One region of the Lysinibacillus sp. NPDC093712 genome, then DNA from elsewhere that is predicted to be linked to it. Evidence: riboswitches for the same ligand, from Rfam matches in the RefSeq annotation. Region 1 holds a riboswitch; each other region holds the start of a gene.
The links. Region 1 has a riboswitch for S-adenosylmethionine ahead of metK (methionine adenosyltransferase). Riboswitches for the same ligand answer to the same signal wherever they lie in the genome.

Region 1 (4,389 bases):
TGTCATTTTAACGCTTGCCGTTAAAGCACTTAAGCTAGTTAATGCATTTGATAACTTACCAGGCTGTAATTTCAAATGCAGCCAAGGTGATGTCAAAATAATTCCTGCACACTCATATTTTCTCTTATGCATTGTATGAAGGATTAACGTTGCTCCTAGTCCATGCCCCATTAAAAACACTGGCAAATCATATGAAAAAGCATTTTCAATTAAATGCCTTGTATATTTGTTGTACTCTTTAAAGTCCTCATCATGAACACGTGAGAGTTTCGCATTTGCCCCATGATTCGGTAAATCCCCCATGACTACGTGGAAGCCTTCCATTCTGAGTTTTTCAATAAGCCATGCGTACCAACGGTGATTTTCATAAGCACCGTGAACAATAGCAATCACAGCCTTCGCTTGTCCATCAGCTTCCCATTTCCACATTCACATAGTCCTCCTAAATAAATAGTTACACAATGATTATAACGAAATATTCTCGTCATTATAAAATTATATTTGCATAAAATTGCGCATTTGATACGATAATACTACATCAAAGAAAGAAAAGAGGCGTTTAGCATGATTTATCCGTTCAAAGACAAAACACCTAATATCGATCCATCAGTTTTTATAGCTGACTATGCAACCGTTACTGGTGACGTAACGATTGGTGCCGAGACAACTATATGGTTTAATACAGTTATTCGAGGCGATGTATCACCAACAATAATTGGTAAAAGAGTAAGCATCCAAGATCTTTGCTGTCTACATCAAAGTCCAAAATATCCATTAATAATCGAAGATGAAGTAACAGTTGGACACCAAGTAACTTTACATAGCTGTACAATTCGAAAAAATGCATTAATAGGTATGGGATCAATCGTGTTGGATGGGGCAGAGATAGGAGAAGGTGCATTTATTGGTGCGGGTAGTCTTGTACCTCCAGGTAAAGTCATTCCTCCTAATTGCTTAGCATTAGGTCGTCCAGCAAAAGTTGTACGTGAATTAAATGCTGAAGATAAAGAAGACATGGAACGTATTGTTAGAGAATACGCTGAAAAAGGTCAATATTACAAATCTCTTCAAAAATAATGGATGCCCTAAAAATACGTAGGCTGCGATATAGGTGTAAGTGCTCTAGTAAGAAACAAAATTATATAGGATAAAAAATAAATTCGCGATTTCCTTCCAAGGTAAACGGAAAGACGCGAATTTTTTGCACGCAATTATGCCTAGGCATAATTGCGTCCAGATTTTTTACAGTCAGCTCTAAAAGCTTCCTTAGAAAATCTATGACATCCGCCGGGGCCTTTAACTTGCTTCAGCATTCAAATCCAACCTTTAAAAGTGGGGTATGAATGCTGAAGCAAGTTAGAAAGGGGCCTTTAAGTAGCCCCTTCAATACAACATTTGCTTATGTTTACCACATATACGAATGCTCTTTACAAAATAGCTTATAGACTAACTTTTTCTCTTAATGCATCTGCCTTGTCCGTATTTTCCCAAGGCACATTTAAATCTGTACGACCAAAGTGACCATAAGCAGCCGTTTGTTTGTAAATTGGGCGACGTAGATCTAGCATTTTAATGATGCCTGCTGGACGTAAATCAAATAGTTCGCGAACCCATTTTACGATTTCGCTTTCGCTTACTTTTCCTGTACCAAATGTATCTACTGCGATTGATACTGGTTGTGCTACACCAATGGCATAAGCAAGTTGGACTTCAGCACGTTCTGCTAAACCTGCAGCAACAATATTTTTTGCCACATAACGAGCAGCATATGCAGCTGAACGGTCTACTTTTGTAGCGTCCTTACCAGAGAATGCTCCACCACCATGACGTGCATAGCCACCGTATGTATCAACGATGATTTTACGACCAGTAAGTCCAGCATCTCCTTTAGGCCCACCAATAACAAAACGACCTGTTGGATTGATAAAATATTTCGTCTGAGCATCTAATAATTCAGTAGGAACTACTGGTGCTATTACGAACTCTTTTAAATCTGATTGAATTTGCTCAAGTGTCGCTTCTTCATCATGCTGTGTTGAAATAACAATCGTATCGACACGAACTGGGATGTTGTGTTCATCATACTCAATCGTCACCTGTGTTTTACCGTCCGGACGTAAATATGATAGTTCACCTGATTTACGTACTTCTGTTAAACGACGAGCTAATTTATGCGCTAAACTAATTGGTAAAGGCATTAATTCAGGTGTTTCGTTACAAGCGTAACCAAACATTAATCCTTGGTCTCCTGCGCCAATAGCTTCAATATCTGCATCAGTCATAGAACCTTCACGCGCTTCTAATGCTTGGTCTACACCTTGAGCAATATCTGGTGATTGTTCACCAATTGCTACTAGTACTGCTAAGTTTTCAGCATCAAAGCCATATTTGCCGCGTGTATAGCCGATTTCTGCTACTGTATCACGCACGATACCTTTAATATCTACATAAGTAGAAGTAGTGATTTCTCCTGCTACTAATACTAATCCTGTTGTTACAGTTGTTTCACACGCTACACGTGCATTTGGATCTTCTTTTAAAATGGCATCTAAAATGGCATCCGAAATTTGGTCACAAATTTTGTCGGGATGTCCTTCTGTTACACTCTCTGATGTAAACAATCGACGGTTTGTCATTTGATTTTCCTCCTATTACTCTTACAAATAGCATTTGCGAAATTAATACGGTACTCATTACCCATGTCAAGTTCGCTCCTGAAGGATAGAACTTTCAAGCCGTTGTTGCTTTTAACATGAGGATTTCGAAAGATCCGTCATTATAATAAGGAAAGAATTGTATATACTTACCTTTACATTCATTATGAAAATAAAAAAAATCCTTTTCTCACGTCTTTACATGAGGAAAGGAATAATGACTTCGTAACCTTTCACTCTTATCGTTCAAGGGTTTTCCCCTTGCATCAGGTTGGCACCAGCGCATGTCGTGAAATAGTTCATGCAGGTTGCCGGGTTTCACAGGGCCTGACCCTCCACCAGCTCGGGATAAGAGTATCCGTTCAATTCCTCATCTTACGTAAAAGGTCGAACGTTGTCAATTATTTTATGACTTTTTGTTGAAAGTTATTTAAAACACGAAAATAATTTTTGAATTAGTATAGATTATTAAAGCAATTGTGTTATACTATTTTTGAAATTAAGAAAAACTCCCTCAAACTCAAGGGAATATTATAAAAAAGGATGGTATTTAATCGATGAATTCAGTAGAAATTGCAAACGAACTGAAGGAATTATTAAACGGCGGGAACATTAACGTTCAACTTTCAGTACCACAATTAGCGGAAAAAGCTACATCTCGTGGTGAGGCTATGTTAACAGTAGATGGCGCAGTTCGTGCAGAAACTGGCAAATACACTGGTCGTTCACCTAAAGATAAATATACGGTAGAAGAAGAAAGCACAAAAGATAAAATTGACTGGGGTAAAGTAAACCAACCAATTTCTTCGGAAGTGTTCGATAACTTATATGTAAAAGTAGTTAAATACTTAAAAGAACGTGACGAATTATTCGTATTCAAAGGTTTTGCTGGTGCTGACAAAGATTCGCAATTAAGCATCCAAGTAATCAATGAATATGCTTGGCATAATCTTTTCGCCCATCAATTATTTATCCGTCCAACACAAGAAGAATTAGCTTCTCATGTTGCTGACTTCACAGTTATCTCAGCTCCTAACTTTAAAGCAGATCCAGCTATCGATGGTACATCTTCTGAAACATTCATTATTGTATCACTTGAAAAGAAAATCATCCTAATCGGTGGTACTGAATATGCTGGTGAAATGAAAAAATCTATTTTCGGTATTATGAACTACCTATTACCACAACAAGGCATCCTATCAATGCACTGTTCAGCAAACGTTGGTGAAGCTGGCGACGTGTCATTATTCTTCGGTTTATCTGGTACTGGTAAAACAACTTTATCAGCTGACCCTGACCGCAAATTAATCGGTGACGATGAGCACGGCTGGTCTGACAACGGCGTATTCAATATTGAAGGTGGTTGCTATGCAAAAACAATTAACCTTTCTGCTGAAAAAGAACCTGAAATCTATAACGCAATCCGCTTCGGTTCTGTACTAGAAAACGTAGCTGTAGATCCTGAAACTCGTGTTTGTGACTACGATGATGTTTCATTAACAGAAAATACACGTGTTGCTTACCCAATCCAATATATTGAAAATATTGTTGATCCATCTGTTGCAGGTCATCCAAAAACAATCGTCTTCTTAACTGCTGATGCATTTGGTGTGTTACCTCCAATCAGTAAATTAACAAAAGAACAAGCAATGTATCACTTCTTAAGTGGTTTCACATCTAAACTTGCAGGTACTGAACGTGGTGTAACAGAGCCAGAACCAGTATTCTCTACATG
Region 2 (4,389 bases), on a different contig from region 1:
GAAAACATGGCTCAAACTGAGGGGCAATTTAACAAAATTTTAGATGCTATGACACAAGCTAAGTGTCAAAATGATCGCATGGAAAAAGAAGTGCTCGCTGTGGCTCAGATTCTTAATGAGCTTGGTCTTGCATTTAATGAAGTCACAAATTCAGCAGATAAATTAGCAAATGTTGCCCAAAACTTAAACTAATTTAATGATTTCATAAAATGGGGCTTAAATGTCCTCTAAATAAAAATTAATTTACAATCCGCTTTGCTTTCCGCAGGTAGGATAGGAGCTTTATCGTCTTTGTGCTCTTGCCCTCCTTTACGGAAAACAAAGTGGATTTTTATTAAGGGTGCCAGGCACTCAAACAATTTACCCGTAGCGCAATCAACGGCAGTATTCATCTATTTATTTTTGATTGTTTCATTTTTGCTAAATTTGTAATGGGTTGAACGTAAATGTTTGCAAAAACAGTTTATACTAATAGGAGATAAATAAAGAAATTAGGGGCGATTCTTCATGGAAACAATAGTTGTATTGGGCGGCGGGATAACAGGTTTATGTACGATGCATTATCTACAACGTCAAGTATTGGAGAAAAAAATAGATGTAAACCTAGTACTTGTTGAAAAAAATGCATACTTAGGTGGAAAGCTACATTCCGCATATGACCATGGTTTTATAATGGAAACGGGCGCTGATTCAATTGTGGCTCGTCATAAAGGTGTCATGGAGCTAGTACAGGAGCTTAATTTTGAACAGGAGCTAGTGTACAACGAAACAGGAGTATCTTATATCTATACAAACGACGAATTACATGCAATACCTGCTGATTCAACATTCGGTATTCCTATGAGTTTAGCATCTCTGGAAGCAAGTACGCTTGTATCAGAAGCTGGTAAGCAAATCGCATTACAGGACTTAAAGATGCCGAATAAAGGATTTACTAAAGAAAGCTCAATAGGGGAGTTTTTAACGTATTACTTGGGTGAAGAACTTGTGCAAAATCAAATAGCGCCAGTATTAGCAGGAGTATATTCTGGTGACCTACATCAACTTTCGATTGCTTCAACATTGCCGTACTTAATCGATTATAAAAATGAATACGGTAGCATCATCAAAGGGTTTGATGCAAATCGCGAACAATTTATGAAAGCTTCCAATAAAAAGTTTATTTCGTTTAAAAAAGGCTTATCAACACTAATTGATCGCCTTGAAGAAACGTTAACAGAAGTAGAAATTATTAAAGGCGTAGCAACAACAAATGTAAAGAAACATGAAGGGCAATATACAATTACATTAGCAAATAGTAGAAAGCTTGAGGCTAATCACGTTGTTCTAGCATTGCCCAATGAAGCGGTGCAAAGCTTATTACAGGACCCATCGTTAGATCATTATTTTAAGGAATTTACTACAGCTTCTGCCATAACAATTTACCTAGGTTTTGATGTACCGGATGCAGTGCTACCAGCAGATGGAACGGGCTTTATTGTGTCACATAATTCAAATGTCCAATGCAATGCGGCAACTTGGACAAGTCGAAAATGGAAGCATACATCTGCTAATAGTAAATTGCTTGTACGACTCTTTTACAAGAGCATCAATCCTGCGTATGAAAAATTACGTAAGATGACAGATGAAGAACTAGCTGCTGTTGCATTAGACGATATAAAGAAAAGTTTAGGAATTGATGGAAAGCCAACTGTAGTTAATGTTGCGAAATGGATTGACCAAATGCCAAAATACGATTTAGCGCATCATGAGGCATTGAAGGGCTTAACAGCTGAGCTTGCAGAAAGGTATCCAAATTTATCGATTGCAGGCTGTTCTTATTTCGGAGTAGGCATTGGTGCTTGTATTCAAAATGGCAAAAAAATAGGCGAAGAGCTTGCAGAAAAACTAGTATAACCGTAAAATAAATGCGGAAATTTGATATTTTTCTGGAGAAATCTCCTTTGTTAAGTGAAATAGTCTTGACTCTATCGCCTGTAAACGATATGATTCTTTTAATTATTTGAAAAATTCATACTACATTCTTATCGAGAGAAGCCGAGGGACTGGCCCTATGAAGCTTCAGCAACCAACTTATGTCAGGTGCTAAATCCAGAAGACCTTTTTGGTCGAAGATGAGAAGGAAAAACAATTACGATTCGTTAAAGCCTTCTTTTTTTGTAAAAGAAGGCTTTTTATATTTTTGGAAACAAAGAAAGTGAGGGTTACGTTTTATGGGATTGCTAGAAAAGTTAAAAACACATGTGTTAACTGCAGATGGTGCTATTGGTACTGTATTATATGGCTACGGCTTGGAGTACTGCCATGAAGAAATGAATGTACAGAGACCGAAGTTAATTGAAAAAATCCATAAAGAATATATTGCTGCTGGTGCAGATGTGATTCAGACAAATACTTACGGTGCTAATGCAATTAAATTAGCACGCTACGGTTTAGAATCGCGAGTTCAGCAGTTCAATGAAGCGGCAATCACGATTGCGAAACGTGCCGCAGCAGATGGCGGACAATTTGTGTTGGGCACAATAGGGGGCATCCGTGGTATTCGTAAAAGTGATGCAACGTTAGAGGAAATTTTATCGACAGTTGAAGAGCAAGCAAATGTGTTACTTGCAGGCAATCCAGATGGCCTTTTACTTGAAACGTATTATGATTTCGAAGAGTTAAGTGCAACATTGAAAATGTTACGTGCCAAAACAAAGCTACCAATTATTGCGCAGGTGTCGATGCATGAACCAGGCGTGTTACAAAATGGAATGGCATTAAATCAAGCATTGCACGAGCTAGAGGCTCTTGGTGCAGATGTAGTAGGCGTAAATTGTCGTTTAGGACCGCATCATACAATTCAAGCATTTGAAGGAGTTGAGCTTCCTGAAAAAGCATTTATGTCTGCCTATCCAAATGCATCATTGCTAGATTTAGAGGATGGGCGTGTCGTATATGAGTCAGAAGCAGATTATTTTGGTCGTGCCGCAGTTGCACTGGTTGACCAAGGTGTTCGTTTAATCGGTGGTTGCTGTGGTACAACACCAAAGCACATAGCTGCAGCAAAAAAATATTTAGAAGAGTTAACACCTATTGAAGAAAAGTTAGCTAAGCCTGAAAAAGTACAGGTTGTACGTGAAGCAGAGCCTGCGACGTATGAGCCCCTGCATGAGAAGGTAAAGCGCGAGCGTTCGGTTATCGTGGAGTTAGACACACCGAGGCATTTAGAAATTGACGGCTTTATTCAAGGTGCGAAAAAATTATATGAAGCAGGCGCTGATGTAGTGATGATGGCAGATAATTCACTCGCATCGCCCCGCATTAGTAATGTGGCAATGGGTGCGTTATTGAAGGAGACGCACGCTGTCCGACCGTTAACGCATATAACGTGCCGTGACCGTAATTTAATTGGATTACAGTCACATTTGATGGGCTTAAATGCATTAGGCATTCATGATATTTTAGCGGTTACTGGAGATCCGACTAAGGTAGGTGACTTCCCGGGTGCCACAAGCGTTTATGATGTATCTTCTATGGAGCTAATCCAGCTGATTAAACAGTTGAATGACGGTATTTCATTTTCCGGAAAGCCACTTCGTAAAAAGGCAAACTTCTCTGTAGCGGCAGCATTTAACCCAAACGTACGTGTACTAGACCGAGCAGTAGCTCGACTAGAGAAAAAAATAGAGCATGGTGCAGATTACTTTATTTCTCAACCAGTGTATACGAAAGAAAAAATCATTGAAATTTATGAGGCAACCAAGCATTTAGATGCACCAATTTATATTGGTATTATGCCAGTAACGAGCTATAAGAGCGCTGAGTTTTTACACCATGAAGTACCAGGTATCAAACTATCTGACGATGCACTGTCACGCATGAAGGCATGTGGTGAAGATAAGGAACGTTCAACATTAGAAGGGATTGCAATTGCTAAAGAGTTAGTAGAAGTAGCTGCAGAGTATTTTAATGGTATTTACTTAATTACACCGTTTTTACGCTATGATATGACGCTAGAGTTAATGAAATTTATTGAGCAAATGGATGAACAGAAAAAAGGGGTAAGTATAGATGGTTAAGCACTTGATTGAAGAGCAACTAGAGAAACGAATATTAATTCTGGATGGCGCAATGGGTACAATGCTTCAAAATGAAAACTTATCAGCAGATGATTTTGGTGGCGAGGAGCTTGATGGTTGTAACGAGAATCTTGTATTAACTAGACCTGATGTGCTTGACAAGGTTCACCGTAAATATTTAGAGGCTGGTGCGGATATTATTTGTACAAATACGTTTGGAGGTACGCCTCTCGTATTAAATGAATATAACCTTGGGTCTAAGGCAGAAGAAATTAATAAACGCGCAGTAGAAATTGCGCGCAAAGTAGTTGATGAGTTTTCTACTCCT
Region 3 (4,389 bases), on a different contig from region 1:
AACGATATCTTTAATTTCTGCTGCTGTTTTGTCGATACCATCTTTTAATTTAATTAAGCCTTTTGCTTCTAACAATGACAGCATACGGCCATGGTCTGAAACTGAGTTTGATAATAAGATTGTTGCACCTTTAGGTAGGTCTTCAAGAGATTTATATTTTTTAGAGTAAATACCGATTGGCTCGATATGTACGCCGCCAGCATTTACGAAATCATAACCATTATCTTTAATTTGTAATTCTAAATAAGGGATATGTTGGAAATAGTTTGCATCAATAGTTTTTGAATCTAAATCTTGGTTAGGTAGTACGTAATCTTGGTACGTTTCAATTTCTAAATCAATACCTTCTTTAGCTAAAATCGGTTTTGCTTGTTCCAAAATAACTGCGTGAGGTGTGTTAGAAGCACCTATTTTTAATGTTACTTTTTCTTCAGTTTTTGCACTGTCGTCTGCCTTGTCTCCAGATGTTGAACCTGCTTCGTCTTTGTTACCAGCACCACAAGCTGCTAAAGCTAGTACAAGTACTGATAAAAATAATCCTGCTAATAACTTCTTCATTTGTATACACTCCCTTTATTTGTTCAAACAATATGTTAGCGGTAAAAACCGGGTTAACCTTTTTAACGTTTGTCTGTTTTTGTTGTAATCATATCGCCAATCCATTGAATGATAAATACGACTACTAAGATCAAAATAGTTGCCATTAATGTCACATCTTGGCGATTACGTTGGAAGCCATCTAAAAAGGCTAAGTTTCCTAGGCCGCCAGCACCAATAATTCCAGCCATTGCCGTATACCCAACGAGTGCTACAGCCGTTACGGTAATCCCAGAAATAAGTGCCGGTAATGATTCTGGAATTAGTACTTTCCAAATAATTGTGGACGTTTTAGCACCCATCGAGCGTGCGGCTTCAATAACGCCTTTATCAATTTCTCGTAATGCAATTAATACCATTCGTGCATAGAATGGTGCAGCACCGATAATAAGTGCTGGTAGGGCTGCGTTTGCTCCTCGAATTGTCCCAAGTAAAAACTTCGTAAATGGTATTAGTAAAATAATTAACACGATAAATGGTATTGAACGGAAGATATTAACGACCGATCCTGTTAAAAAGTTAACGATTTTATTAGCCCACAATTGGTTTGGACTCGTTAAAAAGAGGATTGTGCCAATGGCTAAACCAAGTATAAATGTTACGACTGTTGAAAGAGTGGTCATATAAAGTGTTTCATATGTGGCTGTCCACATTTTTTCCCAGTCGACATTCGGAAAGAGACTAGTTAGCATTTGCAATCACCTCCGTTTGTACTTCAACTGTATTTAAATAATTTAGTGCAGCTGCTACATTTGTATCCGTGCCATCAATTTGCACTATAAGAGTACCGTATGCGCCATTTTTAGTTTGTGAGATATTGCCATGGACAATACTAATTTCCACATCAAACTGTTTTACTAAATGCGATATAACAGGTTGCTCTGTTTTTTCACCAACAAAGACAAGCTTAACAAGGTGTCCCGTTGGATAATTTACTCTAAGTTGTGCGACTGTCTCCTGGGTTTCCTTCGTATCGGTAATTTGCGAAACGAATTTTTTAGTAATCGCTGCTTGTGGTGCTTGGAACACTTGTAATACTTCACCACGTTCAACAATTTCTCCAGCTTCCATTACTGCTACACGATGACAGATTTTGCGGATTACATGCATTTCATGGGTAATTAATACAATCGTTAAACCTAATCGTTCGTTAATGTCGACAAGCAGATCAAGGATTGCATCTGTTGTTTCTGGATCGAGTGCCGATGTAGCTTCATCACATAACAGCACTTCAGGATTATTGGCAAGTGCTCGTGCTATACCAACACGTTGCTTTTGACCGCCTGATAGCTGTGATGGATACGCCTTGTCACGTCCTTCTAAACCAACAAGTGCAATAAGTTCTTTCACACGTGCGTCTCGCTCACTCTTAGCTATACCTGCAATTTCAAGTGGAAAAGCGATATTTTCAGCAACTGTTCTTGACCAAAGCAAGTTAAAATGTTGGAAAATCATACTTACTTTTTGTCTAGCATCACGCAACTTTTGGCCCTTAATAGATGAAAATTCTTGATTGTTCACCTTCACCGAACCTGTTGTCGGCTTTTCTAAACCGTTTAATAAACGAATCATCGTACTTTTACCAGCGCCACTATAGCCGATAATGCCAAAAATCTCACCTTTGTTAATCGTAAGATTGACATCTTTAACAGCAGTTAATTCGCCATTTGCGGTTTTGTATTTCTTCGTAATATTTTGAAGCTGTATCATAGCGAATACTCCTTTTCTCATATAGAAAACCCCTTCACTCATAGACAAGTAGAAGGGGTCACGTATTTTATACGCTAAACCGTTCTCTCATCTTTCAAAGAAAAATCTTTGAGTGATTTGGCACCTTTTCACATATGTGATGGTTGCCGGGCTTCATAGGGCACTTCCCTCCGCCACTCTTTATAAGAGTTCGATATATTTAATAGTTTTTAATATAGTTGTTACTTTACCATGCTAGCAAAGTTCAGTCAATTGGTTTTTTTAACAATTCGTATAAAAATGGTACGGATTGAAATGCATAAACCTTCTCTATAACTTTTCCTCCATCGCTAACGAGTAAACAAGGTACACTTTCGATTTGAAAATCATAAGCTATTTGCTCTAAAAAATTAATATTTGCCTTACCTAATTTCAACTGTGGCAGTAACTGTTCTATGATATCCATCATTTTAGATGCAACTGCACAAGTTCCACACATCGGTGTATATAAATAAAAGGCAGTTTTTCCACCAGATTTTACAGCCGTTTCCCACTGCTCTTTTGACCATTCTTCCATTTTTCACGCAACCTTACAAAATATATTCATTATGGATGGAAAAATGCGCGCGCAATAAAATCATCGCAAGCACTTTCCTCGGTGTAGTTTCTACTTCTTTATAAGTAGGCATTGTCCGCAAATGCTCCGCCTCAGGATAATGTCTGTCCATTAATGCTCGTAGTTTATCTCCTGATGCATCTGCATCAAAAAATGTATATAGCTCACAGCCCTCATATGGGTCGAGTAATTCTTCTAATTGATGCACACCAATTGTACCATTCGTACAAAGTATTGTAACATCTTCACTCAAAATAGGTTCTATTTGAAGCTTATCCGAACGGCCTTCCACGATTAAACATTTCCCTTCGAACATCGCGCCACCCCCATTTAGACAGTTATTTACTACAACAATTCATCGCAATTACAGGATTCCACACGATGTATAGATCTACATGTTAACAATCATTTTCACATGTCGCTTCGCAATTTGGACAACATTTTATGGTGAGTCACTGTACTATCGTTTACTTGCAGAGTCAAGGCAACTAATACCTCGTGCTATATAATAAAAAACGCCGGTATGTATGCCGACGTTTTTCTATTATAGGCTTGTTTATTCTGCAATCATTTCTTCGTATTGTTCTGCAGTCATAAGGCTTTCAATTTCTGAAGCATCAGCAGGTTCTACAACGATCATCCATGCTTTTTCATATGGTGATTCGTTTACGAATTCAGGGCTATCTTCTAAATCTGCATTTACTTCAACTACAGTACCTGAAATGGGTGCGTATAATTCAGAAACAGTTTTTACTGATTCTACGCTTCCAAATGGATCATCTGTTTTAATTTCGTCGCCAACTTGTGGAAGCTCAACGAAAACGATATCTCCTAATTCAGATTGTGCGAAATGTGAAATACCGATACGTACTTTACCATCTTCTAATTTTACCCATTCGTGTTCTTCAGAGTAACGTAAGTCTTTAGGTGTGCTCATGCCAAAAACCCCTCCATAAATATGTAATATATTCACTTTCAGTGTGCCATATTTCTTTCATAAAAACAAGGATTAAAGCTGTTATTTCCACGCTTGTTCAAAATCTGATTCCTTAAAACCTAACGTTACTTTTTTTCCATCAGTAACAATTGGTCGCTTAATTAGCATACCGTCAGAAGCAAGTAGTGTGAGCTGTTCATCTTCCGGCATTTCCGCCAGTTTATCCTTCAACCCAAGTTCACGATATTTCATGCCAGATGTATTGAAAAATTTCTTCAGTGGCTGTCCGCTAGCTTGCCAATAACTTTTTATTTGCTCTTTCGTAGGTGGTTGTTCAACAATGTGTACCTCTTCGTATGAAACGCCATTGTCGTTTAACCACTTCTGTGCTTTTTTACAAGTTGTACATTTAGGGTAATGGATAAATTGAATCATATTTATAGGCTCCTCTGCTATCATTTCCTGTAGTATACCATCATAACTAGTATGAGCCAAAACGAAACATTTATTGGTTAATTTCATAATTGTTTATGTGCCTGACACTTTGGCA
Region 4 (4,389 bases), on a different contig from region 1:
CAAAAACAATCGTTGGGAAAATTGACAAAAAGGCGCTTCACATGCAATTGAAAAGCTCTTGATGATGAATAAGGTGAATTGAATCGCCGGTAAAACCTTTAAAATCGCTGATAGTGAGCACGGAATCGCCGGTAAAGCCTTCAAAATCGCTGATAGTGAGTACGAAATCGCCGGTAAAACCTTCAAAATCGCTGATAGTGAGTACGAAATCGCCGGTAAAACCTTCAAAATCGCTGATAGCGAGTATGGATTCGCCGATAAAACCTTTAAAATCGCTGATAGCAGCAAAACAGCTTGGAAACACCTCTTTCGATAGTCGCTATTCGCTAAGTTTCGTTTTTTTTATCTATTTTTTCACAATGCTTCCCATAATACCTACATACCAGTAAAATAGAGTAGGTTAGGGGGATTCTATATTGAAAGATCAACGCTTTAAAATTGCGCATCGTGAAGCGCTCATTGGCATTGGACTTGTAATTGTCAACTTTGCTATTTGGTACGGCTTTGCATATGGCCTAGGCTCGGGGGATCCAACAAAATATACGTATGTTTGGGGTTTCCCTGCTTGGTTTTTCTATAGTTGTATTGCTGGAACAGCTTTTATGATTGTCTTAATTTGGCTCGTCCTAAAACTCTTTTTCAAAGAGGTTCCATTTGAAGATGGGGAGGTGGATGAATAATGCATTGGCAAGTTATTTTTCCGCTCTTCATATTTTTAATTATCATTTTTGGAATAGGGATATGGGCGAATAAACATGTCCGTTCATCGAACTCGTTTTTACAGGAATATTTTCTTGGTGGTCGTGAAATGGGAGGCTTTATTCTAGCAATGACCATGATTGCCACGTACGGAAGCGCAAGTAGCTTTATTGGTGGACCAGGTGTCGCTTATAATAAGGGACTTGGATGGGTACTGTTAGCGATGGCACAACTACCTGCGGGTTATTTTGTATTAATGATTTTAGGCAAGAAATTTGCGATAATCGCTCGCCGTTATCAAGCGATTACATTAATTGATTTCTTACGTGAACGCTATAACAGCCATGTCATCGTGATTTTATCTGCAATTAGTATTATTGTCTTTTTATTTTCTGCGATGATGGCACAGTGGGTAGGTGGAGCGCGCTTAATTGAATCATTAACTGGTTTAAATTATACTGCGGCACTCTTTATTTTTGCAGCGTCGGTATTAATTTATGTTATTATCGGGGGTTTCCGAGCTGTAGCTTTAACGGATACGGTACAAGGTTCGATAATGGTAATTGGTACTGTTATTTTACTAATTGGGACAATCGTTGCAGGTGGGGGAATCGATCAAATTATGACATCCCTTGTTGCAGAAAATCCAAAACTAGTGACCCCATTTGGTGCAGAAGGAGAACTTACTCCGTTGTATGTCTCTACATTTTGGATTTTAATAGGAGTTGGCGTAGTTGGGCTACCTCAAATTGCAGTTCGTGCTATGAGCTATAAAGATTCGAAAAGTATGCATTTAGCGATTATTATTGGTACCATCGCCATTGGGACAATTATGTTCGGTATGCACCTAATTGGTGTACTAGCGCGTCCAGTAATGCCAGGCATTGAAATTGGCGATAAGGTAATGCCACTACTAACGTTAAAAGTTTTACCGCCATTTTTAGCGGGTATTGTTTTAGCAGCACCAATGGCAGCAACAATGTCTACGGTTAATGCGTTGCTTATGTTAGTTAGTTCAACAGTCGTGAAGGATATTTATTTAAACTACGTGAAGCCAACTGCCAACGATGGAGAAATTAAGCGCGCCAGCTTCATTGTAACTACAGTAATTGGTTTGGCGGTCGTTGTATTTGCGTTAAATCCACCAGACTTACTTGTGTGGCTCAATTTATTTGCATTTGGCGGCCTAGAAGCTGTCTTTATTTGGTCAGTTGTCCTAGGGTTATATTGGAAAAAGGCTAATAAATACGGCGCTATTGCTTCCATGATTACGGGCATGACGTTATATATTGTGATTGATCGTTTTTATCCGTCAATCTTTGGCATGCATACAGTGACAATCCCAATAGTGGCTTCATTCATTATTTTTGTCATCGTAAGTTATCTAACAGCTAATAAATTTAAAGATGAAAAAATATTTATTTAAATATCAAAATACCTTGGGAGGACAAATCTCTCAGGGTATTTTTCATTTTTGAAGGTAAAAAGAAAAGAAAAACCGCTAGCATGTTTTATGCTAACGGCATTTTTTTAATAAAATACTTTTTCAAGATTATATTTTGCGCGGAATGTGTTAATTGCATATGTTTCGTAAATTTCACGTTCCATTGGATCATCAATTTCATATACTTCAATTTTGAAAATTTCATCACGGTATTTTTTCATTGGTGATACATTATCTTCAAAATGTTTTTTAATGCGTTGACGAATTTTACGCGCTTTCCCTACAAATAATAGCTCGTTTTTTTCGTTGTAGAATAAGAAAATGCCACCATTTTCGCGAGTGATTTTATGGAAATCAATAAAACCATGGAATGGCGGAATTTCTACATCCCCAGGTTTTAATACTTGCTCACGTTGACGAATTACTAAGTCTGGTTTTGGGAGTTCAATTTTAATCAAAATATTCACGTTCCTCTCTGTTACTAAAGGTATATGTTAACATAATACCTCTTTGATTACCATTACGATTTATTTGTACAAAAATCTATTTACAACACTTTGCTGTAATCGGCTGTAAATTGTCATTTGTTTGTCATCTACGTCGGCTAATAGATGTTAAAAATGATTTTACCCGTATTTACGTAACTTACAAAAGCTTTAGGAAGAATTGATAATAGTGTTCAACAAAAAATATGCTTCCATTCATTTAAATACTAAATATTCTATGTATTATTGAAATTCTTAATTGTTCATGATACAATTCTTTTTAATTAAATAATCTTATCAAGAGAAGCTGAGGGATTTGGCCCTATGACGCTTCAGCAACCTCTAACAATTGTTAGAAAGGTGCTAATTCCACCAAAGGATTTATCCTTTGAGAGATAAGAGTGAACGTGATAATTATCCTTCTCATTCTTGCTCCAAAGGAATGAGGGGGATTTTTTAATTTTATTTAGATAGAGAGAAAAAATTAACGAAAAGGGGAATGCAACATGCCTATTAATATTCCAAAAAACTTACCAGCTGGAGAACATTTACGTGGGGAAAAAATATTCGTAATGGAGGAAGACCGCGCCAAAACGCAACAAATTCGTCCTTTAAATATTTTAATTTTTAATTTAATGCCAGAAAAAGAAAAGACAGAGCTACAATTACTGCGATTACTCGGTAATACACCATTACAAGTGAATATTACATTTTTAAATACAGCAACACACGAATCAAAAAATGTTAGTAAATCGCATTTACAGCTATTTTATTCGACGTTTAAAGAGATTCGCCATCGTCGCTTTGACGGTATGATTATTACGGGGGCTCCTGTTGAAAAAATGGCATTTGAAGAAGTGAATTATTGGGAAGAAATCTCAGAAATAATGGATTGGTCCGTGAAAAATGTTACGTCCGTAATGCATATATGTTGGGGTGCACAAGCTGCACTATATCACCATTACGGTATCGGTAAATTTGAACTGCCGGAAAAATGTTCTGGCGTATATTCACATGTAATTACCGATTTAACAGTCGATCTAGTGCGTGGCTTTAGTGACTTATTTACAGCGCCACATTCACGCTATACATCGGTTTCCATTGATGAAGTACGTAAGCACCCAGATTTACGCTTACTGTCCTATTCAGAAGATGCTGGCGTCTTTATCGTGCAGTCAAAGGATAATAAAAACATAATGATTACAGGTCACTTAGAATATGACGCGACAACATTAGCTGATGAATATTACCGTGATGTTGAAAAAGGAATTGATATTGCTATACCTGTTAACTATTTTCCAAATAATGATCCTTCTATTGAGCCAATTAATACTTGGCGAGCACATACGCATTTACTATTTTCGAATTGGCTCAACTATTATGTATACCAAGAAACGCCGTACGAATGGGACTTTGTTGATGAAATTGAATACCATATTTAATTTAGAACTAGTAACATACCGTTTTATAATTAGAAAAACCACATTTCTCATTAAAAGTGAGAAATGTGGTTTATATTGTTAACTTATTGTGATTCGGACGAGTTTGGTTTGTTTGAATCTTGCTGTGTGTTTGAATCTTGCTGTGTGTTTGAATCTTGTTGTGCTTTTGAATCTTGCTGTGCCTTCGAATCTTGCTGCTCATCTGTGGTGCTTTGCTTGGCTTCTGTCTTTTTAATTTTTCGAATTTTTGCGACTATTAGTAAAAACAATGGAAGTAAAACTGTTAATAATCCTGAATACAATGGCCAAATCTTCTGAT

Region 2: it holds a riboswitch for S-adenosylmethionine, as region 1 does, so the genes downstream of both, ACQKNX_RS25055 (bifunctional homocysteine S-methyltransferase/methylenetetrahydrofolate reductase) here and metK (methionine adenosyltransferase) in region 1, are expected to answer to the same signal.
Region 3: it holds a riboswitch for S-adenosylmethionine, as region 1 does, so the genes downstream of both, ACQKNX_RS22135 (methionine ABC transporter ATP-binding protein) here and metK (methionine adenosyltransferase) in region 1, are expected to answer to the same signal.
Region 4: it holds a riboswitch for S-adenosylmethionine, as region 1 does, so the genes downstream of both, metA (homoserine O-acetyltransferase MetA) here and metK (methionine adenosyltransferase) in region 1, are expected to answer to the same signal.

What each region holds. Positions count from the first base shown of each region.
Region 1 is NZ_JBNNUU010000002.1:1,038,296-1,042,684, forward strand. It holds gene ACQKNX_RS12570 (alpha/beta hydrolase) at 1-429, opposite strand, end outside; gene ACQKNX_RS12575 (gamma carbonic anhydrase family protein) at 565-1,077, shown strand; gene metK (methionine adenosyltransferase) at 1,440-2,636, opposite strand; SAM riboswitch class I at 2,891-3,009, opposite strand; gene pckA (phosphoenolpyruvate carboxykinase (ATP)) at 3,212-4,389, shown strand, end outside.
Region 2 is NZ_JBNNUU010000015.1:26,925-31,313, reverse strand. It holds gene ACQKNX_RS25065 (protoglobin domain-containing protein) at 1-192, shown strand, start outside; gene ACQKNX_RS25060 (protoporphyrinogen oxidase) at 508-1,896, shown strand; SAM riboswitch class I at 2,022-2,121, shown strand; gene ACQKNX_RS25055 (bifunctional homocysteine S-methyltransferase/methylenetetrahydrofolate reductase) at 2,214-4,061, shown strand; gene metH (methionine synthase) at 4,054-4,389, shown strand, end outside.
Region 3 is NZ_JBNNUU010000009.1:81,979-86,367, forward strand. It holds gene ACQKNX_RS22125 (MetQ/NlpA family ABC transporter substrate-binding protein) at 1-558, opposite strand, end outside; gene ACQKNX_RS22130 (methionine ABC transporter permease) at 621-1,289, opposite strand; gene ACQKNX_RS22135 (methionine ABC transporter ATP-binding protein) at 1,279-2,307, opposite strand; SAM riboswitch class I at 2,392-2,496, opposite strand; gene ACQKNX_RS22140 (thioredoxin family protein) at 2,552-2,863, opposite strand; gene ACQKNX_RS22145 (hypothetical protein) at 2,877-3,218, opposite strand; gene gcvH (glycine cleavage system protein GcvH) at 3,459-3,839, opposite strand; gene ACQKNX_RS22155 (arsenate reductase family protein) at 3,921-4,274, opposite strand.
Region 4 is NZ_JBNNUU010000001.1:1,032,457-1,036,845, forward strand. It holds gene ACQKNX_RS05435 (class I adenylate-forming enzyme family protein) at 1-62, shown strand, start outside; gene ACQKNX_RS05440 (hypothetical protein) at 38-304, opposite strand; gene ACQKNX_RS05445 (YhdT family protein) at 417-680, shown strand; gene panF (sodium/pantothenate symporter) at 680-2,125, shown strand; gene ACQKNX_RS05455 (nucleotide excision repair endonuclease) at 2,230-2,601, opposite strand; SAM riboswitch class I at 2,920-3,030, shown strand; gene metA (homoserine O-acetyltransferase MetA) at 3,135-4,070, shown strand; gene ACQKNX_RS05465 (GerAB/ArcD/ProY family transporter) at 4,154-4,389, opposite strand, start outside.